Regions from separate parts of the Streptomyces sp. NPDC050433 genome, predicted to be linked through region 3. Evidence: riboswitches for the same ligand, from Rfam matches in the RefSeq annotation. Region 3 holds a riboswitch; each other region holds the start of a gene.

Region 1 (7,470 bases), on a different contig from region 3:
AGGCGCCGCGAGGCGCGGCCAGTTGAAGTGGCGTGCTTCACACCGTAGCTGTGGACGCTATGATTCATCTACTAATCTTGAGCGGAACATCCATATGGGTGAGGTAGAAGAATGTCACCGAAAGTGCTACCAGCCACAGTGCGGCAGCGGCGCCTGGGTAATGAGCTGCGCAGGCTCCGCCAACAGGCAGACCTCACCACCGCTCAGGCCGGGGTGCTCGACGGTTCATCCCAACCCCGCATCAGCAGCATCGAGTCGGGGCGGTACGCGGTCGGCGCCGATCGTGTCCGGGCGCTCGCCCGTAGCTACAGCTGCACGGACGAGGCATACATCGAAGCGCTCACGGCGATGACCGGCGGGCGGACGCGCGGGTGGTGGGACGAGTACCGCGACATGCTGCCGCCGGACACGATCGATCTGGCGGAGCTGGAGCACCACACGACGTCGATGCGCACGTCGTCGGTGGTCCATCTGCCGGGGCTGCTCCAGACCAGGGCGCACGCGCACGCTGTCATTAGCGACGCCGTACCGGCGTTTGCCCCGCACGAGGTGGAGCACCGCGTCTCCTACCGGATCAAACGGCAGGTGGTGCTGTACGGGGAGAATCCGACGCCGCTAACAGCAATCCTTCATGAGGCCGCCTTGCGCATGGGCTTCGGTGGCCCGGAGGTAGCTCGCGCGCAGTTGAAACATCTGCTCGACGTGAGCGACTTCGAGCACGTCACCATTCTGGCGATTCCGTTCGGCGCTGGCACGTTCCCCAGCGCCGGAACGGGCATCTACTACATGGCTGGGGCTGTCCCCGCTTTGGACACGGTTCAACTCGACACCGATCACGGGGCCGGGTTCCTCGATACCCAGCCGCATCTGGTGAAGTACCGGACGGTTCTGGACCGTATGGAGAGTTGTAGCCTCGAACCATCGAAGTCCCGGGATCTGATCCGCCGGGTCGCCGCAGACTTGTGAGAAGGGGAACATGCATGCCTGCCCTCCACTGGCAGAAGTCCTCGTTCAGCGCCGAGGCGAACGGCTGTGTCTACCTCGCGGCGGCTGACGACGGCTCCATCAAGATCCAAGAGAGCGACGAGCCCGACACCATCGTCACCACGACTCCCGAAAAGCTCCGCGCCTTCATCCTCGGCGTCAAGGCAGGGGAGTTCGACCACTTCGCCGACACGGGTGCGGACACCTCTGCGCCGTAACGGTTCAATCCAGCCACGCCGTCGGTGGTGGCAGGCAGGTCTCCTCGGTCAGCAGCGTGCCCGACAGCTGGTCGGCGGTCATCTCACGCGCGTCGGTGAGGTCGGCACCCCCGGTATCCCCGCGGCCAGCCCTGTCCCGGTCCGATGCCGACGAACCCAACGGGCCGAGGCCCGCATTCCGTTCTTGATCCGCTCAACAGCTCTCACGACAGCCCATCCCACCTCATGACGCCGTATCCCCACCAGGTATCCGGATACGGCTCCTGAACCCGGCTTTTGCGGTGAGGCTCAAGTGCGTTGCCGCCACTGAGCGCGGACTGCGAATCTGCTACCGCCATCGAGCGCGCTTCTGAACGCCCGCGCCGTAGGCACCTGGTCCGGACACCGCCGTACTCCCGTACGGAAGGACCCTCCATCCGACCTGAACCACATACGCGTTGAATCCCTGTTTATCGCATCTTGATCGCAGCTTCCTAGGATCGGTCGACCGACCCGCGCCGACCCGGCACCGGTGCGCTGCGGCGCAAGATCCGAGCAACGGGGGACAAGATGCTCCGCATTCACTTCACGGAAGTGGATCTGGCCAGGACCCGTCTTGCCTCCGCTCCTGATCCTCTCTTCGAGATCGCCGCGAGTCTGCACCGGTTCCAGTCCCGGAAGGGACGGTGGGCCTACGCCGACTGGCACCGCACAGCACGGCAGCAACTGCGGGAGGCGGGGCTGGGGCGGGTCCTGCGGAGTGTCCTGCTGCCGTTGTACCCAAGGGCCGCGTACTACCCGGACTTTCTCACTCCTGTCGAAGCCGTGGACGGCCCGGACGCGGGACTGGAGTCGATTCTGGCCACGCCTCCGCAACGCGTCATGACGGAGATGGCCATCCTCGACCGGACCGTCGGAGCACCCGCGTGGGCCGGGCAACTGGCCGGACCGGAGACGCGCAAGGAGTTCGTGGGGATGCTGCGCGCGTACTACGAGGCTGTCGTCGTCCCGCACAAGGAGCAGGTGCAGGCGCGTATCGAGGCCGAGCGCGCGGCACGCTGCCGAGGGCTTCTCGACGGCGGGGTTGAGGGCATGCTCGCGGGACTCGGGCCCATGCTGCGCTGGCACCCGCCCGTCCTGGAGGTCTCCTACCCCAGGCAGGCGGAAGACCGGGACCTGTATCTGAACGGCCGGGGACTCACCCTCGTCCCCTCGTACTTCAACTGGGGCGAGCCGGTCGCCTTCGCCGACCCGAAGCTGCCGCCCGTGGTCTGGTACTCGCTGCTCCACGAGCCCGAAGCCCGCTCCCTGGGCGACGACCCCGAGCAGTCCCTGACCAACCTGCTCGGGCGCGCCAGGGCAGTTGCCCTGCACGCGGCGTCCGCCGGTGCCACGACCGGCGAGATCGCCCGTGCCGCCGGGGTCTCCGCCTCCTCCGCCAGCAGACACGCCACCGTGTTACGCGACGCGGGACTGGTCACCACGGTCCGCAACGGCCCCAGCGTGCTGCATACCCTCACACCCACGGGCGCTTCCGTGCTGCGCACCGCCATGCGCAAGGCCGAGGAGGATGCCACGGGCACGGTGGTCTGAGCCGACGGCCCGACGGCCCGACCCCCCGACGGACCGGCAGCCCGCGACGGCCGGCTCTCAGACCGGGCCGGTTACTGTCGGGCCATGCACGACCTGCCCTCCGGGACCGACGCGCCCGAACTCTTCACCTGGGAGTTCGCCACCGACCCCTACCCCGCGTACGCCTGGCTGCGCGAGCACGCGCCCGTGCGGCGGACGACGCTGCCGAGCGGGGTCGACGCGTGGCTCGTGACCCGGTACGTGGACGCCAAGCGGGCGCTCGCCGATCCGCGGCTCTCCAAGAATCCCGTGCATCACGCCGAGCAGGCGCACGCCAAGGGGAAGACGGGGATTCCGGGGGAGCGCGGTGCGGAGTTGATGACGCATCTGCTGAACATCGATCCGCCCGACCACACCCGGCTGCGGCGGCTGGTGTCGCAGGCGTTCACACCCCGGCGGGTGGCCGAATTCGCGCCCCGCGTAAAGGAGTTGACGGACGGTCTGATCGACGCGTTCGCGGCGAAGTGGGAGGCCGACCTGATCCATGACTTCGCCTTTCCGCTGCCCATCTACGCGATCTGCGATCTGCTCGGCGTGCCGCGCGAGGACCAGGACGACTTCCGCGACTGGGCCGGGATGATGATCCGGCACGGTGGCGGGCCGCGCGGTGGTGTCGCGCGGTCCGTGAAGAAGATGCGGGGGTATCTCGCCGAACTGATCCACCGCAAAAGGGACGACCCCGGCGACGATCTGATCTCCGGTCTGATCCGCGCGAGCGACCACGGCGAGCACCTCACCGAGAACGAGGCCGCCGCGATGGCGTTCATCCTCCTCTTCGCGGGGTTCGAAACGACCGTGAATTTGGTGGGTAACGGGGTGTATGCCCTACTTCGTCACCCCGACCAGCGTGAGCGCCTTCAGCGCTCCCTCCGCGCCGGCGAGACGGATCTGCTCGCGACCGGCGTCGAGGAACTGCTGCGTTACGACGGGCCGGTGGAGCTGGCCACCTGGCGCTACGCCACCGAGCCCGTCCAACTCGGCGGGCAGAGCGTCGCGGTGGGCGACCCCGTCCTCGTCGTACTCGCCGCCGCCGACCGCGATCCGGACCGGTTCGCCGATCCCGACCGGCTCGACCTGTCGCGTAGTGACAACAAACACCTCGGCTACGGCCACGGCATCCACTACTGTCTCGGCGCACCGCTCGCCCGGCTGGAGGGGCAGACCGCCCTCGGGACGCTGCTGACTCGTCTGCCCGACTTGCGACTTGCGGTCGATCCATCCGAATTGCGGTGGCGTGGTGGGTTGATCATGCGTGGACTGCGCACGCTCCCGGTGCGGTTCACAGCGGTGAGTGACTGACGAAACGTCAGCACTGTGACTTTCACGTGATCTACGCTGCATCGACTTGTGACAGGCGTTCGAGTACGGCTACGTTCACGACCGTCTCACCAGTCTCACGGAAGGCAACCGCATGCGCTCCGGGAATGGCCGGCACCGTCGGCCCCGTCAGGCTCCTGCCCTCGTCGTCGCGGCAGGGGTGACAGGCTCGGCGATCGCCATCCCGTTGCTCGGCGCGACCGGCGCGAGTGCGGCCGACGCCTCCACCTGGGACCGCGTCGCCGAGTGCGAGAGCGGCGGCATGTGGAGCGCCGACCTCGGCAACGGGTACTACGGCGGGCTCCAGATCTCGCAGGAGACCTGGGACGACTTCGGCGGTACGGCGTACGCCCCCACCGCCGACCAGGCCAGCCGCAGCCAGCAGATCGCCGTGGCCGAGAAGATCCTCGCCGAGCAGGGGCCGAGCGCGTGGCCGACCTGTGCGCTGGTGACCGGGCTCACGGCGGAGAAGGGCGGGGACGCGGATACGGACGCGGATACGGCTCCGGACAGCGAGGCCACCGAGACGCCCGACGAGTCCGAGCCCAGCGAAGAGGCCGTGCTGCCTCCGGCTCCCGAGTCGACTCCGTCGTCCGGGCAGTTCGGCCGCGACTCCGCCTCCGGCGCCGACAAGCCGAGCGCGAAGCCCAGTACCGAGCCCAGCACGGGACAGGGCAAGCACCGTGGCGAACCGGCCCCCGAGTCGAGCGGGTCGGCCGACACCGGCACCGGCGCCGAGGCCTCGGACGGATCGGCCGAAGCAGGCAAGTCGGGTGAGTCTGACGAAGCCCGCGAAAGTGGCCGCCATGCCTCACGAGGTGACGGTTCGACGCGCGACGGCGACGCCGACGACGGCTCGTACACCGTCCGCACCGGTGACAATCTCTGGGCCATCGCGGACGAGCAGAAGGTGGAGGGCGGCTGGCCCGCGCTCTACGAGGCGAACCGCGAGGTCGTAGGCTCCGACGCCGACCTCATCCTGCCGGGCCAGAGCCTCGATCTGACCGTGAAGCAGGGGTAGTTAAGCCGCCTATGTCCGGACCTGCGTAAGTGAGACAAGGGTCTCTTCGACCCAACTGGCGCCGCCGGACGGCCAACTCGCCCCGCTCTCGCCCGACCTGCGTAAACAGAGGTTTCCTCGGGGCGAGATGGGCGAATCATCCCGGATGTTCCTCCTTTGAACATCCGGGATGTCTGTGTTTACGGTCTTAACCGCTCGCACCGCGGGCACCGTCGACCGTCACGCCGAATCCTGCCGTCGGTCGGGGGGAGTAGTCGTCGCGTCAAGCGCCGAAGGCAGGAGCGGGGGACCCAAAGGTAAGTGCCGGTCACGACGGCCGGCTCGGGGTGCAGCCGTGTGCAGGGGGACGTGAAGGCGTTCTCGGGTCGCACGGCCGGGCAACTCACTTGGCCCGAACCCGACAGCTCACCTCGCAGGCGTCGGTGAGGAGATCTCGCATGCTGTTTTCCAGCGCGTCCGGCAAGGGCAAGCACCGCCGTCCGTCCAAGGCCGCCCGTTACGCCACGCTCGCCGGCATCACCGGTGCCGCCGTCGCGGCCCCGCTGATCGGCGCCACCTCCGCCTCCGCGGCCACCACCGCCGAGTGGGACGCCGTCGCCCAGTGCGAGTCCGGCGGCAACTGGTCGATCAACACCGGCAACGGCTACTTCGGCGGTCTCCAGTTCTCCGCCTCCACCTGGGCCGCGTACGGCGGCAACGCCTTCGCCTCCAGCGCCGACCAGGCCTCGAAGTCCCAGCAGATACAGATCGCCGAGAAGGTCCTGGCCGGCCAGGGCAAGGGTGCCTGGCCGAGCTGTGGCGTGGGCCTGTCCAACGCCGCGAACGACGCCGGTTCGGCCGACGACGCCCCGAAGGCCGCCCCGGAGCAGTCCGCGCCGAAGGCCGCCCCGAAGAAGCAGGCCGCCCCGCGCGCCGAGCAGGAGCAGCCCGCCTCCCGCACCGAGACCCGCGGCCCGGTCAAGAAGGGCGACGGCGAGTACAAGGTCAAGGCCGGCGACACCCTCTCCGGGATCGCCGAGACCAAGAAGGTCGAAGGCGGCTGGAAGAAGCTCTTCGAGCTGAACAAGGACATCGTCGAGGACGCCGACGAGATCTTCCCGGGCCAGCAGCTGCACCTGAGCTGACCCTTCCCCACCTAGGTCCGCCCGGCCCACCGGACCGAATGCTCGGACATTCATGGCTGAACGGGCATTCAGGACTCTTTTCGTCCCAGCGGGCGGGCATCTGCCGACCGCCGACCGGGAGCCGGTTAGGCTCATGCCGCAAGGCCAATGAGACCCTGCACTCCACGCGTCACATCCCAGAAGGAGATGCTCGTGCCGTCCATCGACGTCGTCGTAGCCAGGGAAATCCTTGACTCCCGAGGCAACCCAACGGTCGAGGTCGAGGTCGGCCTCGACGACGGCAGCACCGGCCGTGCTGCTGTCCCCTCCGGTGCGTCCACCGGTGCGTTCGAGGCCCTTGAGCTCCGCGACGGTGACCAGAACCGCTACCAGGGCAAGGGAGTCGAGAAGGCGGTCCTCGCCGTCATCGAGCAGATCGGCCCGGAGCTGGTCGGTTACGACGCCACCGAGCAGCGCCTGATCGACCAGGCGATGTTCGACCTGGACGCCACGCCCGACAAGTCCTCGCTCGGCGCCAACGCCATCCTCGGTGTCTCCCTGGCCGTGGCGCACGCCGCCTCCGAGGCTTCGGATCTGCCGCTGTTCCGCTACCTCGGCGGCCCGAACGCGCACCTGCTGCCCGTCCCGATGATGAACATCCTCAACGGCGGTTCGCACGCCGACTCCAACGTGGACATCCAGGAGTTCATGATCGCGCCGATCGGCGCCGAGTCGTTCTCCGAGGCCCTGCGCTGGGGTGCCGAGGTCTACCACACGCTGAAGAAGGTCCTGAAGGAGAAGGGGCTCTCCACCGGCCTCGGCGACGAGGGCGGCTTCGCGCCGAACCTGGAGTCCAACCGCGCCGCGCTCGACCTGATCCTGGTGGCCATCAAGGAAGCCGGTTACGCGCCGGGCAAGGACATCGCGCTCGCGCTCGACGTGGCGGCCTCCGAGTTCTACAAGGACGGCTCCTACGAGTTCGAGGGCAAGTCCCGCTCGGCCGCCGAGATGACCGAGTACTACGAGGAGCTTGTCGCCTCGTACCCGCTGGTCTCCATCGAGGACCCGCTCTTCGAGGACGACTGGGCCGGCTGGAAGGTCCTCCACGACAAGCTGGGCTCCAAGGTCCAGATCGTCGGCGACGACCTCTTCGTCACCAACCCCGAGCGCCTGGCCCGTGGCATCGAGGAGGGCTCGGCCAACGCCCTTCTGGTCA
Region 2 (7,470 bases), on a different contig from region 3:
GCCAGGCCGGCATCAACTGGATGTCCATGCACACGGGCATCGACTTCCCGGTCTCGTACGGCACGCCGGTGATGGCGGCGGCGGACAGCACCGTCCGTACGCAGTGGAACGGCTCCTACGGCAACATGGTGATCCTGACCACCGCTGACGGCACCGAGATCTGGTACTGCCACCTCTCCAGCGCCAAGATCCGTTCCGGCCCCGTCAAAGCCGGTGACGTCGTCGCGTATTCCGGCAACTCGGGCAACTCCACCGGGCCGCACCTGCACATGGAGGTACGTCCCGGAGGGGGCGCCGCGACCGACCCGGTGGCCTGGTTCCGCAGCCACGGCCTCGACCCGACGTAAGCGACGTAAGCGGCCCGTTCAACTCAGCACCCGGTATCGATGCGGCGGGCCTCCTCGGCCCGCCGCACCCGTGTGTACTCGTGTCCGCGCGTCCCCTACAGCTTGTCGACCGGCGCGTACCGCAGCAGCAGCCTCTTCGGCTTGGAGTCGCCGAAGTCGATCGTTGCCTGCGCGTCGGCGCCCGACCCCGTCACCGTGACGACCGTCCCGAGCCCGAACTGGTCGTGCGTGACCCGGTCTCCCACCGCGAGCGAGATGACCGGTTTCTCCGTCGCGCGCCGGGTGGCGAAGCCCGCGGGGCCCGACCGGGTGCGGGAGGTGGACAGCGCGGACGCGACACCGGACGTCGGTCCTGCCGGGGCGGCCATCGGGCCGGTGCGCTTCCACTCCAGATGCTCGCCCGGAATCTCCTCCAGGAAGCGCGACGGCGGGTTGTACGAGGGCTGGCCCCACGCGCTGCGCATCGAGGAGCGGGTCAGATAGAGCCGTTCGCGGGCGCGGGTGATGCCCACGTACGCCAGCCTGCGCTCCTCCTCCAACTCCTTCGCCTGGCCGAGCGCGCGCATGTGCGGGAAGACGCCGTCCTCCATGCCGGTCAGGAAGACGACGGGGAACTCCAGCCCTTTCGCGGTGTGCAGCGTCATCAGCGTGATGACACCGGAGCCGTCCTCGTCCTCGTCGGGGATCTGGTCGGAGTCGGCGACGAGCGCGACCCGCTCCAGGAACTCGGCGAGGGTGCCGGACGTCGTCGCGGCGGTCGCGGCGGCGTCAGCCCCCGCGTCCGTGGCCGGCGCCGTGTCCGTGGCCGGCGTCGCGTCCGCACCCGCCGCCTGAGCCCGCTCCTGCTCGAACTCCAGTGCCACGGCGGCCAGTTCCTGCAAGTTCTCGATCCGCGTCTCGTCCTGCGGGTCGGTCGACGCCTGCAACTCCGCCAGATAGCCGGTCCGTTCCAGCACGGCCTCCAGGACGGTCGCCGGACCGGCGCCGGACTCGACGATCGTACGCAGCTCCTCCATCAGCGTGTTGAAGCGCTTCACCGCGTTCGACGAGCGGGCCGCCATGCCGTACGCCTCGTCCACCCGGCGCAGCGCCTGCGCGAAGGAGATCTTCTCCCGCCCCGAGAGCGCGTCGATCATCGCCTCGGCACGGTCGCCGATCCCGCGCTTGGGCACGTTCAGGATCCGGCGCAGCGGGACGCTGTCCTCCGGATTGGCGAGGACGCGCAGATAGGCCAGCACATCGCGGACCTCCTTGCGTTCGTAGAAGCGCACGCCGCCGACGACCTTGTAGGGCAGGCCGACGCGGATGAAGATCTCTTCGAAGACACGCGACTGCGCGTTCGTCCGGTAGAAGACGGCGACATCGCCCGCCTTGGCCTCCGACGCGTCGGTCATACGGTCGATCTCGTCGGCGACGAACTGCGCCTCGTCGTGCTCGGTGTCCGCCACATACCCGGTGATCCGCGCGCCCGCGCCCGCGTTCGTCCAGAGATTCTTCGGGCGCCGGCTCTCGTTGCGCTCGATGACCGCGTTGGCGGCGCTGAGGATCGTCTGTGTGGAGCGGTAGTTCTGCTCCAGCAGGATCGTCGTCGCGTCCGGGTAGTCCTCCTCGAACTGGAGGATGTTACGGATCGTGGCGCCCCGGAAGGCGTAGATGGACTGGTCCGCGTCACCGACGACGCACAGCTCGGCCGGGTCGGATCCCTCGCCCGAGGGGCCGACCAGCTCACGCACCAGGGTGTACTGCGCGTGGTTGGTGTCCTGGTACTCGTCCACCAGCACATGGCGGAAGCGGCGGCGGTAGTGCTCGGCGACGTCCCCGAACGCCTGGAGCAGATGGACCGTCGTCATGATGATGTCGTCGAAGTCCAGGGCGTTGGCCTCGCGCAGCCTCGCCTGATACATCCGGTACGCCTCGGCCAGCGTCTTCTCGAAGGGGTCCGTGGCCTGACCGGCGAAGGTCTCCTCGTCGATCAGCTCGTTCTTCAGATTCGAGATCTTCGCGCTGAACGACTTCGGGGGGTGCCGCTTGGGGTCGAGGTCCAGATCGCGGCAGACCAGGGCCATGAGCCGCTTGGAGTCGGCCGCGTCGTAGATCGAGAACGAGGACGTGAAGCCGAGCCGCTTCGACTCGCGGCGCAGGATCCGCACACAGGCGCTGTGGAACGTCATCACCCACATGGCGTTCGCGCGCGGTCCGACGAGCTGCTCGACGCGCTCCTTCATCTCGCCCGCGGCCTTGTTGGTGAACGTGATCGCCAGTATTTCGCCCGGATGCACGCTGCGGGTCGCCAGCAGATGGGCGATCCGGTGGGTCAGCACGCGAGTCTTGCCCGAACCGGCGCCGGCCACGATGAGCAGCGGCGATCCGGTGTGCACGACGGCGGCGCGCTGCTCCTCGTTCAGCCCCTCCAGCAGCGCCGCCGGGTCCACGACCGTGCGCGGGGCACCGTCGCGGTGATACGGATCCCTGGGCGGGGGCACGTCGAACTTCCCTCCGAAGAGATCGTCGGGCACCTGTTCCGGAGCGGTGTCGTCGGGGTCCGGAGCGGTGTCCTCGGGTGGCGGCGGGGGCTCCTCGGCCGAGGGCTGGAGGTCCGCCAGGAAGCTGTCGTCAAAGAGGCTGCTCATCGCTTCCTGAGTCTAGGGTGCCGCACTGACAGCCCGCCGCCACATGGCCTCGCGGGGGGTGCGCGCGACCGTTCGCGAGAAAGGTCACGAAAATGTATCGGGCATATCGGCCATCATCCTTCACAGCAGCACCACAGATTGGCTAGCGTGCCTGCCGAGGCGGTCCGTACTCCATCGGCGATCAGCGCCGGGCGGGCGGCCTGCGCCGAATCCGGGCTTCCGTGAAGGGAGTTCGGAACCGGGGACCCACCACGTTCGACCGGGGTGAATCGGGCCGTAGTCCCAGGCCCGTAGGGCAGCCTTCCGTTCCGCCCGAACCCGACAGCTAACCCGGTAGGCGGTCCACGGAAGGAGATGTCGGCCTTGGCGTCGCATCGCAAAACGCGCACCCGCACCGGGGTGCGCGCGCACACACCGGCCGTCGGTTTCACGACGGCCGCGCTCGCGTCCGTCACGCTGCTCTCGACGCAGAGCGCCACCGCCGCGCCGGCCGAGCCCAAGCCCTCGGTGGAAGAGGTGCAGAAGAAGGTCGACGACCTGTACCGGCAGGCCGGTACGGCGACGCAGCAGTACAACAAGGCGAAGGAAGCGACCGAAAAGCAGCGCAAGTCGGTCGAGCAGGTCCTGGACGACGTCGCCAAGAGCGCCGACAAGGTGAACGAGGCGCGGCGCTCCCTCGGTACGTATGCGGCGGCGCAGTACCGCGCGGGCGCGGTCGGTCCCACGGCCGCCCTGATGTTCGCCGACAGCCCGGAGTCGTACTTCGAGCAGACCCAGCTGATGAGCCGGCTGACCGAGCGCCAGCAGGAGGCGGTCGAGGACTTCCAGAGGGAGCAGCGGTCGGCGGCCAAGCAGCGCGCCAAGGCGACGAAGAGCCTGGAGACGCTCACGGAGTCGCAGGCCTCGCTCAAGCTGGGCAAGCAGAAGGTCCAGAACAAGCTCGCGGAGGCGCGCTCGCTGCTGGCGGAGCTGACGGCCGAGGAGAAGGCGCGACTCGCCGAGCTGGAGCGGAAGAAGGAGGAGGAGGCGCGCCGCAAGGCGGCGGCGAAGGCCAAGGAAGAGGCCGAGGCGGCGGCGGAGCGCAAGCGCCAGGAGGAGGCGGCGCGGCAGGAAGAGCAGCAGCAGCCCTCCACCGGCGGTGGCTCGGACCCGGGCACCGGTTCGGGCGACACGGACGGTACGTACGCGGCCAAGGCCGAGAAGGTCCTCGCCTTCGCCCGCGCCCAGATCGGCAAGCCGTACGTGTGGGGCGCCACCGGCCCCAGCTCGTACGACTGCTCGGGGCTGACGGCCGCCGCCTGGAAGGAGGCGGGCGTGCAGCTGCCGCGTACGACCTGGGACCAGGTGAAGGTCGGCACGCGCGTCGCCACCGCGGACCTGCTCCCCGGCGACCTGGTGTTCTTCTACGACGACATCAGCCACGTCGGCATCTACATCGGCGACGGCAAGATGATCCACGCGCCGAAGCCGGGCACGAACGTGCGCGAGGAGTCGATCTACTACATGCCGATCTACGGGAGCGTGCGCCCGGCCTGATCAGCGGCCGGGTCCATGGCGTCGAGGAACCAGACGTCGATCGGGTCCATCTCGTCCTGTTCGGCGCCCCCGACGGTGATCAGGGCGCGGCCGTCGGGGGTGAAGGCGGCGATGCTCGGTCCGGACGACAACCGCAGGACGCGGCCGTCGTCGCCGAACAGGACATCCCCGTCGTCCGACGACATGAACGCGAGCGGCCCCTTCGCGGTCCACACCGCCCGCGCGGTGATGACCGACATCGGGTCGGTGGCGATCATGCCGTCGGGCGCCCGGTCCGCACGTATCAGCTCACCCGCCGTGAGGGTCGGTGCCGATGCCGCCTGTCGCAACAGGGACAGGGAGCACACCGCCGGGTCGTCCTTGCCGTCCGCCCCGACGGCGAGGAGCCCGGTGCCGTCCGGTGCCATGGTCAGCGCGTGGATCGCGGCCAGCCCGGTGTCCGCGTCGGCGAGCACCGCGCCGCTGTCCACGTCGCGTACCACCAGCCGGCTGCCGTGGGCGTGCGCCAGCAGCCGCCCGGCCGCGTCCAGGGCGACAGGGCCCTCGCCCTCCCACCGCGCGCCGCCCGGGTCGGGCGCCAGGACCTTCCCGGTCCGCGCGTCCAGAACGGCCACGGGGCCGCCGCGCAGCCGCCCCACGGCTACCCTCCGGCCGTCCGCGTCGAACGCGAACCGCACCGGGACGTCGATACCCACGAGGTCGTCCTCTTCCCCTTCACCCTCGTCGTCGCCGTCTCCGCCGTCGTCGGCCTCCCCGTCCGGCCATATCTCCGCGGGGTCGAGCGACCACAGCGGCTCCCCGGCGGACGACCAGGCGTGCCAGCGGCACTCCACCGAGGCGGCCACGGTCGCGCCGTCCGGGGAGAGCTGGATGTCGAGCGGGTTGTCGTGATAGTCGGCGCCGCTGAGAAGCATGGTCAGCGGCGCGCTCGCGACCGTGCTCCAGCCGACGACGTCTCCTCCGTTGTGATGCCACTCGGCCACGGCGCCGAACACCACCCGGCGCAGGTCGGACGGGGCCGCCACCGCGATGGCGCCGTAGGGGAAGGCCGCGCCGTCGGCCGGCTCATCGCCGTCCGCCGCCTCATCCGCCGCCTCGTTCGCTTCCTCATACTCGTCCCGGTCCGCGTCGGGCTCCGCCGGCACCCGCGCCCACTCCACGTCGACCAGCCGGCCGAGCCTGCGCGTCCCCGCCAGCGCGTGATACGGCCGGGTCCCACCCGCCAGCAACTCGTCCCACCAGCGGTCCGGCATCGGCCGCCGCTCCGGCGGCCAGCTCCGCAGAGCCGTCGCGGCGGCGGCCAGCTCCGTCTCGTCCAGCGCTTCGAGCAGCGGGCAGAGCTGCTCCCAAAGCGAGGTGGAACAGGGCCCCTTCAGCATTTCCCCCAGAGTGGTCATGAGAGAGAACCTACTCGGGACCACTGACAATCCGGCCTGCCCCGGACCTCCCCGTACCACCGCTTCCCCGCCCCGTGTGCCGGTGTCGCCGGATCGGTCAAGTCCTTCCGAAACCGGCGAAGTTGCCGCGCCCCCGTCGGCCACAATCCGTCACCGAGCCATCGGCTCCGGGCAATAGCGGGCAGGCCGACGCGCCTCTGTGACCTCCGCGCCTACCGTCCTCCACGACAGCCGGAACGAAGAAGAACGCAGAAGAACGAAGAAGGATGTGGACGCCCTCGTGGCAGCGCACCGTCGAACCCGATCCAAGTACCGCCCGTTCAGCGGCCCCTACAGCCGTACGGCGGCCACTCTCGCCCTCGCCGGGGCCGCGTCGGCGACCGGCGTCGAAGGGCCGGCACACGCCGAACCGCAACTCACCGCGGCCCAGGTGAAGGCGAAGGTCGACAGGCTCTACCACGAGGCGGAGGCCGCCACCGAGAAGTACAACGGCGCCAAGGAGAAGGCGGCCGACGCACGCGCCAAGCTGGACACACTGCGCGACGAGGCCGCCCGCCGGACCGCACGGCTCAACGTCTCGCGCAACGCCCTCGGCTCCATCGCCACCGCCCAGTACCGCGCGGGCGGCCTCTCCCCCGCCGTACAGCTCGCCCTCAGCTCCGACCCCGACGCCTACCTGCGCGGGGCGGCCCTCGCCGAACGGGCCGGCTTCCAGCAGGCGCGGGCCGTCGACAGGATGCGCGCGCAGCTCGGCGAACTCGGCCGCTTACGTACGAAGGCCGACGCCGAGCTCGCCGAACTGAAAAGCCGTCAGGCCGACCTGGCGAAGCACAAGTCGACCGTCAGGAAGAAACTCGCGGACGCCGAGAGGCTGCTCGACCGGCTCACCGCCGCGGAACGCGCGGCGTACGCGGAGAGCACCGGCGCGGCCGACCCGCGCGCCGCCCGCGCCGGAGGCGCACAGAGCCGCGCGGTGACAGGGGCCGTACCGGCGCCCACCGCCCGCGCCGCCGCCGCGGTCGCCTACGCGCGCGTGGCGATCGGCAAGCCGTACGTGTGGGGTGCGACCGGCCCCGACGGATTCGACTGCTCCGGTCTGACGCAGGCCGCCTGGCGCGCCGCCGGGGTCTCCCTCCCGCGCACCACGTACACGCAGATCAACGCGGGCCAACGGGTCTCCCGCGCCCAGCTCGCTCCGGGCGACCTGGTGTTCTTCTACTCCGGCATCTCGCACGTCGGGCTCTATGTCGGCAACGGCCAGATGATCCACGCCCCCCGGCCCGGCGCCCAGGTGCGGACGGCCCCGATCGACCAGATGCCGTTCGCGGGCGCCACCCGCCCCGCGTAGCGCACAGCCGCCGTCCGGCCCAAGCCCGGATGCCGTGCCGCATCCGCCGCACGACGATGATCGCCATGAGAAACAGCCGGGTCCTCGCGACCACGCTCGCTGCCGGCGCGCTGCTCGTCCTCGCCCCGGTCGGCGTCACCCCCGAGGGCTGCGGCGACCTCACGGGCGGCCGGCTCTGCGTCGAGGGCCCGGTGGGCGGCAGGGGGACGTTC
Region 3 (7,470 bases):
GGGTCTGGACGGTCAACGTGCGGACAACTCGGGGAACTGACGCCGACCATTGTGGCCCGCCGCACCGACAACGCCGACCTCGACCCGTCGTTGAACGGCCCGAGGCGCCGTTTCCGGCGGCCGTGCGCGGCCCCGCGGCCGACTCACACGGAGCCCACGCCGGGCCGACGGAGCACCGATGTCAAGCCGATGGCGAGTGGACGCCGCTTGGCTCGACACGGGAACTTCGCCAGGCGTCGGCACGCTTGCATACAGTGGCAGGACTTCTCCATATCGCGATCGAAGGGACGTACATGCCCATGGGTCACACGGCCACAGCGCAGGCCGGTTCCGGCGGCCTGACAGCGACCGAGCACCGGCTCGCCAACGGACTGCGCGTGGTGCTCTCCGAGGACCACCTGACCCCGGTCGCCGCGGTCTGCCTCTGGTACGACGTCGGCTCACGCCACGAGGTCAAGGGCCGTACGGGCCTGGCCCACCTCTTCGAGCACCTGATGTTCCAGGGCTCGAAGCAGGTGAAGGGCAACGGTCACTTCGAACTGGTGCAGGGCGCCGGCGGCTCGCTCAACGGCACCACCAGCTTCGAGCGCACCAACTACTTCGAGACCATGCCCACCCACCAGCTGGAGCTGGCCCTCTGGCTGGAGGCCGACCGTATGGGCTCGCTGCTCTCCGCCCTGGACGACGAGGGGATGGAGAACCAGCGCGACGTCGTGAAGAACGAACGCCGCCAGCGTTACGACAACGTGCCCTACGGCACCGCCTTCGAGCGCCTGACCGCGCTCTCCTACCCCGAGGGCCACCCGTACCACCACACCCCGATCGGCTCGATGGCCGACCTGGACGCGGCGACGCTCGAAGACGCCCGGCAGTTCTTCCGTACGTACTACGCGCCGAACAACGCGGTGCTCTCGGTCGTCGGCGACATCGACCCCGAGCAGACACTCGCCTGGGTCGAGAAGTACTTCGGCTCGATCCCCGGTCACGACGGGAAGCAGGCGCCGCGCGACGGCGCGCTGCCCGAGGTCATCGGCGAGCAGCTGCGCGAGGAGATCCACGAGGACGTCCCGGCGCGCGCGCTGATGGCCGCCTACCGGCTGCCGCAGGACGGCACCCGCGAGGCCGACGCCGCCGACCTGGCGCTCACCGTCCTCGGCGGCGGCGAGTCCTCCCGCCTCCACAACCGCCTGGTGCGCCACGACCGTACGGCCGTCGCCGCCGGATTCGGGCTGCTGCGCCTGGCCGGTGCGCCCTCGCTCGGCTGGCTGGACGTGAAGACGTCCAGCGGTGTCGAGGTGCCGCAGATCGAGGCCGCGGTCGACGAGGAGCTGGCCCGGTTCGCGGCCGAGGGCCCCACGGCCGAGGAAATGGAGCGCGCCCAGGCCCAGTTGGAGCGCGAATGGCTGGACCGGCTCGGTACGGTCGCGGGCCGCGCGGACGAACTGTGCCGGTACACGGTGCTGTTCGGCGACCCGCAGCTGGCGCTGACCGCCGTCCAGCGGGTGCTCGACGTCACGGCCGACGAGGTGCGCGCGGTGGCCGCGGCCCGGCTGCGTCCGGACAACAGGGCGGTGCTGGTCTACGAGCCCACGACCGCCGAGGACGACGACGCCGCCTCCGACGAGAGCACCGACGAGACCCCCGACCAGCGCGAAAAGGCGGACCAGTGACCGACGCTGCCGTGACCATGACGATGGAGTTCCACCCGCAGCCGACGGCCGGCGAGGCCAGGCCCTGGGCGTTCCCCGCACCCGAGCGGGGCGCACTGCCCAACGGCCTGACGGTCCTGCGCTGCCACCGCCCCGGCCAGCAGGTGGTGGCCGTCGAGATCTCCCTCGCGGCCCCGCTGGAGGCGGAGCCCGAGGGCCTGGACGGCGTCGCCACGATCATGGCCCGCGCGCTGTCCGAGGGCACCGACAAGCACACCGCCGAGGAGTTCGCCGCCGAGCTGGAGCGCTGCGGCGCCACCCTCGACGCGCACGCCGACCACCCCGGCGTCCGGGTCTCCCTGGAAGTCCCCGTCTCCCGGCTGCCCAAGGCGCTCGGCCTGCTCTCCGACGCCCTGCGCGCGCCGCTGTTCTCGGAGAGCGAGGTCGGCCGGCTCGTCACGAACCGGCTGGACGAGATCCCGCACGAGCAGGCCAATCCGGCCCGCCGCGCGGCGAAGCAGCTCTCCAAGGAGCTGTTCCCGGCCACCTCGCGCATGTCGCGCCCCCGCCAGGGCACCGAGGAGACCGTCGGACGCATCGACGCGAAGGGCGTCCGCGCCTTCTACGACGCGCATGTCCGCCCCGCCACCGCCACCGCGGTGATCGTCGGCGACCTCACCGGCGTCGACGTCGACGCGCTGCTCGCCGACACCCTCGGCGACTGGACGGGCGACACCTCCGAGCCGCGCCCCGTGCCGCCGGTGACCGCCGACGACACCGGCCGTGTGGTGATCGTGGACCGGCCCGGAGCGGTCCAGACCCAGCTCCTGATCGGCCGGGTCGGCCCCGACCGGCACGACCGCGTCTGGCCGGCCCAGGTGCTCGGCACATACTGCCTGGGCGGCACGCTCACCTCCCGGCTCGACCGGGTGCTGCGTGAGGAGAAGGGCTACACGTACGGCGTGCGGGCCTTCGCGCAGGTGCTGCGCTCCGACCCGCACGGCACGGGCGCCTCCATGCTCGCCATCAGCGGCTCCGTGGACACCGAGTCGACCGGGCCCGCGCTGGAGGACCTGTGGACGGTCCTGCGTACGCTCGCGGCCGACGGGCTGACGGACCCCGAGCGTGAGACGGCCGTACAGAATCTGGTCGGCGTCGCGCCGTTGAAGTACGAGACGGCCGCGTCCGTCGCGGACACGCTCGCCGACCAGGTCGAGCAGCACCTCCCGGACGACTTCCAGGCGCGGCTGTACGCGCGGCTGGCCGAGACCGGCACGGTCGAGGCGACGGCCGCGGTCGTCAGCGCCTTCCCGGGCGACCGGCTCGTCACGGTGCTGGTCGGGGACGCCTCCGTGATCCGGGAGCCGGTCGAGGCCCTGGGCATCGGCGAGGTGAAGGTCGTCACCGGCTGAGCGGAAGCAGCTCCGCGATACGGGCGGCGCGATACGGATAAAGGGGACCCCGGTGACGAACCTGTCGCCGGGGCCCTCTGTTATGTCCGTATTCGTAAGGAGGTTGCCTGAATGCCCTGTGGCGTGCACTACAAATGGGGCTGTCTGTTTGGTGATTGAAAGATGACCCCTTAGCGTCGGTCCGGCTGTTCGTCAGAGCCCGCCGCAGCCGCGGCACCGGACAGCCATCGCCGAGTCCCCGTCAGGCGCGAGCCGGGGGAGCCGGGGACCCACTCGTGTCCCTGGGGTGAATCGGGAGCCTTCGCGTGATCCGCGGAGGAACCCGTAGGAGACCTTCCTGCTCCGAACCCGTCAGCTAACCCGGTAGGCGAGAAGGAAGGAAAGGACCAGCCACTTCATGGCGTTCACCCGTGCCACCGGGAAGCACCGTGCCCGGAGCCGAATGACGCGCCGAGGCGCGAACATGGCCGGAGTCGCGACTCTCACCGCCGCCGGTGTCATCGGCACCCTCGGATCCCCGGCCCTCGCCGCCGACGCGGACGCGGCCGTCGCACAGGAGGCCGCCCAGGCCGCCCCGGTCACCCCCGTCCGCGCCATCGTCATCGACGACTCGCTCGCCGCGACGATCGACGCCCAGGCCGACGCGCAGCACCTGGCCGCCCGGAAGGCCGCGGAGGCGAAGGCGGCGGCGAAGGCCGCCGCCCGTGCCAAGGCCGAGGCGAAGCGCAAGGCGGAGGCCCGCGCCAAGGAGGTCCGTGCGGCCAAGGAGCGCGCGGCACGGGCCGCGGAGCGCAAGCGCCTCAACTCCTACCGGCTCCCGGTCGCCGGCTCCTCGCTCACCACCGGCTACCGGACCGGAGGGGCGCTCTGGTCCTCCGGCAGCCACTCCGGCGTCGACTTCCGCGCGGCGTCGGGCACTTCGGTCGTGGCCGTCGGCGCGGGCACCGTCGTCGAGGCCGGCTGGGGCGGCGCGTACGGCAACAATGTCGTCATCCGGATGAACGACGGCAGCTACACCCAGTACGGGCACCTCTCCTCGCTCGGCGTCTCCGTCGGCCAGAGCGTCGCTCCGGGCACGCAGATCGGCCTCTCGGGCTCGACCGGCAACACCACCGGCCCGCACCTGCACTTCGAGGCGCGGACGAGCGCGGAGTACGGCTCCGACATCGACCCGGTCGCGTATCTGCGCGCGCACGGCGTGAGCGTCTGACCCGATACGCCAACACGACGAAGGCCCCGGCAGTCCTGCTGCCGGGGCCCTCGCCGTGCCGTCCGTACCTGAGGGCTCAGACGGTCTCGGGCAGTTCGTCCAGGCCCTCGGCGACGAGCCGCGCCAGCCGGTCCAGCGCGGCTTCGGCGCCGTCCGCGTCGGAGAACAGGACGATCTCGTCGCCGCCCTGCGCGCCCAGACCCAGCACGGCGAGCATCGACGCGGCGTTGACCGGGCTGCCGTCGGACTTGGCGATCGTCACCGGAACACCGGAGGCCGTGGCGGCGCGGACGAAGATGGAGGCGGGACGGGCGTGCAGGCCCTCGGCCCAGCCGACGTTGACGCGGCGCTCAGCCATGGTGTTGCCCTTCAAGTCACAGTTGTTGTCTAGACCAGTGTCTCATGTGCCCCGTAACTGCCTGGTGAGGCACCCCCAGACTGCCCCGGCGCAGGAGCCGACGCTACCGGTGCGCGCGCCGTAGGCTCTCCCCATGACGCCGCCGTCGCAGCACGCCTACCCCGATCACTGGGAAGCAGACGTGGTCCTGCGCGACGGAGGCACCGCCCGCGTCCGGCCCATCACCACCGACGACGCCGAGCGGCTGGTCAGCTTCTACGAACAGGTCTCGGACGAGTCGAAGTACTACCGCTTCTTCGCGCCCTACCCCCGGCTCTCCGACAAGGACGTCCACCGGTTCACCCACCACGACTACGTGGACCGGGTGGGGCTCGCAGTCACCGTCGGCGGCGAGTTCGTCGCCACCGTCCGCTACGACCGGATCGACGCCCGCGGCATGCCCGCGTCGGAGCCCGCCGACGAGGCTGAGGTCGCCTTCCTCGTCCAGGACGCGCACCAGGGGCGCGGCATCGCCTCCGCGCTCCTCGAACACATCGCCGCGGTGGCGCGCGAGCGCGGGATCCGGCGCTTCGCGGCGGAGGTGCTGCCCGCCAACAACAAGATGATCAAGGTGTTCCGGGACGCCGGGTTCACCCAGAAACGCAGCTTCGAGGACGGCGCGGTCCGTCTTGTCCTCGACCTCGAACCGACCGCCGAATCCCTCGCCGTCCAGCGGGGCCGCGAGCAGCGCGCCGAGGCGCGCTCCGTGCAGCGGCTCCTCGGCCCGTCGTCGGTGGCCGTCGTCGGCGCCGGACGTACGCCGGGCGGCGTCGGGCGCGCCGTGCTGCGCAATCTCGTCGACGGGGGCTTCACGGGGCGTACGTACGCGGTGAACGCCGCCCTGCCCCCGGACCGGACCGAGATCGACGGCGTCCCGGCCGCGCGCTCCCTCGCGGAGCTGCGACAGCCCGTCGACCTCGCGATCGTCGCCGTCCCCGCCGAACGGGTGCCCGAAGTCGTCGCCGACTGCGGCGAACACGGCGTCCGGGGCCTGGTCGTCCTGTCCGCCGGATACGCCGAGAGCGGGCCCGCCGGGCGGGAGCGGCAGCGTGAACTCGTGCGGCAGGCACGCTCGTACGGAATGCGGGTCATCGGCCCCAACGCCTTCGGCGTCATCAACACCTCGCCGCCCGTCCGGCTGAACGCCTCACTCGCGCCCGAGCCGCCCGACCGGGGGCGGATCGGTCTCTTCACCCAGTCGGGCGCGATCGGCATCGCGCTGCTCGCCGGGCTGGTGCGGCGCGGCGCGGGCCTGTCGACCTTCATCTCGGCGGGCAACCGGGCGGACGTCTCGGGCAACGACTTCCTCCAGTACTGGCACGACGACCCGGACACCGACGTCGTGCTGCTGTACCTCGAATCGATCGGCAACCCACGGAAGTTCACACGCCTGGCGAGGCGTACGGGGGCGGTGAAGCCGGTCGTCGTCGCGAAGGGCGCGCGGCACAGCGGCAGCGCGCCGCCGGGGCACGCGGTACCGGTCACGCGCATCCCGGACGCGACGGTCTCGGCGCTGCTCAGCCAGGCGGGGGTGATCCGCGCGGACACCGTCACGGAGCTGGTGGACGCGGGCGTCCTGCTCGCGACCCAGCCCCTGCCGGCGGGGCCGCGCGTGGCGATCCTCGGCAACTCCGAATCACTCGGGCTCCTCACGTACGACGCCTGCCTGACGGAGGGCCTGCGCCCGCTGCCCCCGCTCGACCTCACGACGTCGGCCCGCCCCGAGGACTTCCGTACGGCACTGGCCACGGCACTCGCGGACCCGGGCTGCGACGCGGTCGTCGTCACGGCGATCCCCTGGGTCGGCGAGAACGGCGCGATGGAGTCGGGCGACGGCGAGGTCCTGGCGACGGCACTGCGCGAGGCGGCCTCGACGTCGCCGGCGAAGCCGGTGACGGTGGTCCACGTGGAGATCGGCGGCCTCGCGAAGGCCCTCTCGACAGCCACGACAACGGCCCCCCGACCGGGCCCGGAGCCGGGGTCCGGCCCACCGGGGTCCGCCGACGGGGCGGGAGGGCCCGCGACCGGCCGGGGCGACGGGACGCCCGCCGAGGTGACCCCGCCAACGGCGGGGGCCGGGGCGTCCGACCTCCCCGCCGGGCCGGCGAGCGGACCGGGGGAAGTCACCCCGCCCGCCCACGCCGCGCCGGATCCCGGCCGGGCTGCCACGCCGGTTGGCGGCCCGGCGGTCGAAGGAGCGAGCAGCCCTACCAGAGAAGCGTCGCCAGGTCCGGCTGCCGAAGGCGCCGGTGCCATGGCCGGGGACAGGCCGACCGGTCGTGGTCAGCTCTCCCCGACCGACCCGCCCGCGTCGGGTGGCTCCGCAGGAGCGTCGGCACGTCGAGCCGTCGAAGGCGCCGGCCACGAGGCCGAGGACAGGCCGGCCCGCACCGGCCAGGTCCCCTCGGGCACCACTCCCGCCACCCCGCCCCCGCCCGCGCGCGGCACCGGTGACACCCCCTCGGCGGCAGCCACACCCCCCGGTACCGACCCCGGTTCCCCGGCAGTGCCGGTGTCCGGCACCGGGGGTGCCCCGCCGGGTGGCGCAGACCACCAGGCCACCACCCCCGGCCGGATCCCCGCCTACCCCGCCGCCGAGCGCGCCGTGCGTGCGCTCAGTCAGGCCGTCACCTACGCGCAGTGGCGGCGGCAGGCCGCCGAGCCCGGCAAGGTCCCCGAGTACGACGACATCGACGAGAGCGGGGCCGCCGGGCTCATCGACCGGGTGCTCGGCGCGGAGTCCCCGGACCCGCAGGGGATGAGCCTCGGTGACGACGACACCCGTGAACTGCTCGCGCGGTA

The links. Region 3 has a riboswitch for cyclic di-AMP ahead of ACIBLA_RS28730 (M23 family metallopeptidase). Riboswitches for the same ligand answer to the same signal wherever they lie in the genome.
Region 1: linked by a shared signal. The riboswitch ahead of ACIBLA_RS08930 (transglycosylase family protein) and the one ahead of ACIBLA_RS28730 (M23 family metallopeptidase) in region 3 are both predicted to bind cyclic di-AMP.
Region 2: linked by a shared signal. The riboswitch ahead of ACIBLA_RS00945 (NlpC/P60 family protein) and the one ahead of ACIBLA_RS28730 (M23 family metallopeptidase) in region 3 are both predicted to bind cyclic di-AMP.

What each region holds. Positions count from the first base shown of each region.
Region 1 is NZ_JBITIB010000005.1:206,315-213,784, forward strand. Features, by position in the region: gene ACIBLA_RS08905 (helix-turn-helix domain-containing protein) at 112-966, shown strand; gene ACIBLA_RS08910 (DUF397 domain-containing protein) at 981-1,202, shown strand; gene ACIBLA_RS08915 (helix-turn-helix domain-containing protein) at 1,752-2,774, shown strand; gene ACIBLA_RS08920 (cytochrome P450) at 2,859-4,112, shown strand; gene ACIBLA_RS08925 (transglycosylase family protein) at 4,225-5,151, shown strand; cyclic di-AMP (ydaO/yuaA leader) riboswitch at 5,409-5,585, shown strand; gene ACIBLA_RS08930 (transglycosylase family protein) at 5,589-6,275, shown strand; gene eno (phosphopyruvate hydratase) at 6,462-7,470, shown strand, end outside.
Region 2 is NZ_JBITIB010000001.1:181,873-189,342, reverse strand. Features, by position in the region: gene ACIBLA_RS00955 (peptidoglycan DD-metalloendopeptidase family protein) at 1-347, shown strand, start outside; gene pcrA (DNA helicase PcrA) at 443-2,977, opposite strand; cyclic di-AMP (ydaO/yuaA leader) riboswitch at 3,171-3,333, shown strand; gene ACIBLA_RS00945 (NlpC/P60 family protein) at 3,332-4,513, shown strand; gene ACIBLA_RS00940 (WD40 repeat domain-containing protein) at 4,489-5,910, opposite strand; gene ACIBLA_RS00935 (NlpC/P60 family protein) at 6,191-7,258, shown strand; gene ACIBLA_RS00930 (hypothetical protein) at 7,324-7,470, shown strand, end outside.
Region 3 is NZ_JBITIB010000027.1:113,074-120,543, forward strand. Features, by position in the region: gene ACIBLA_RS28720 (pitrilysin family protein) at 294-1,670, shown strand; gene ACIBLA_RS28725 (pitrilysin family protein) at 1,694-3,061, shown strand; cyclic di-AMP (ydaO/yuaA leader) riboswitch at 3,280-3,446, shown strand; gene ACIBLA_RS28730 (M23 family metallopeptidase) at 3,459-4,271, shown strand; gene ACIBLA_RS28735 (HPr family phosphocarrier protein) at 4,348-4,629, opposite strand; gene ACIBLA_RS28740 (GNAT family N-acetyltransferase) at 4,763-7,470, shown strand, end outside.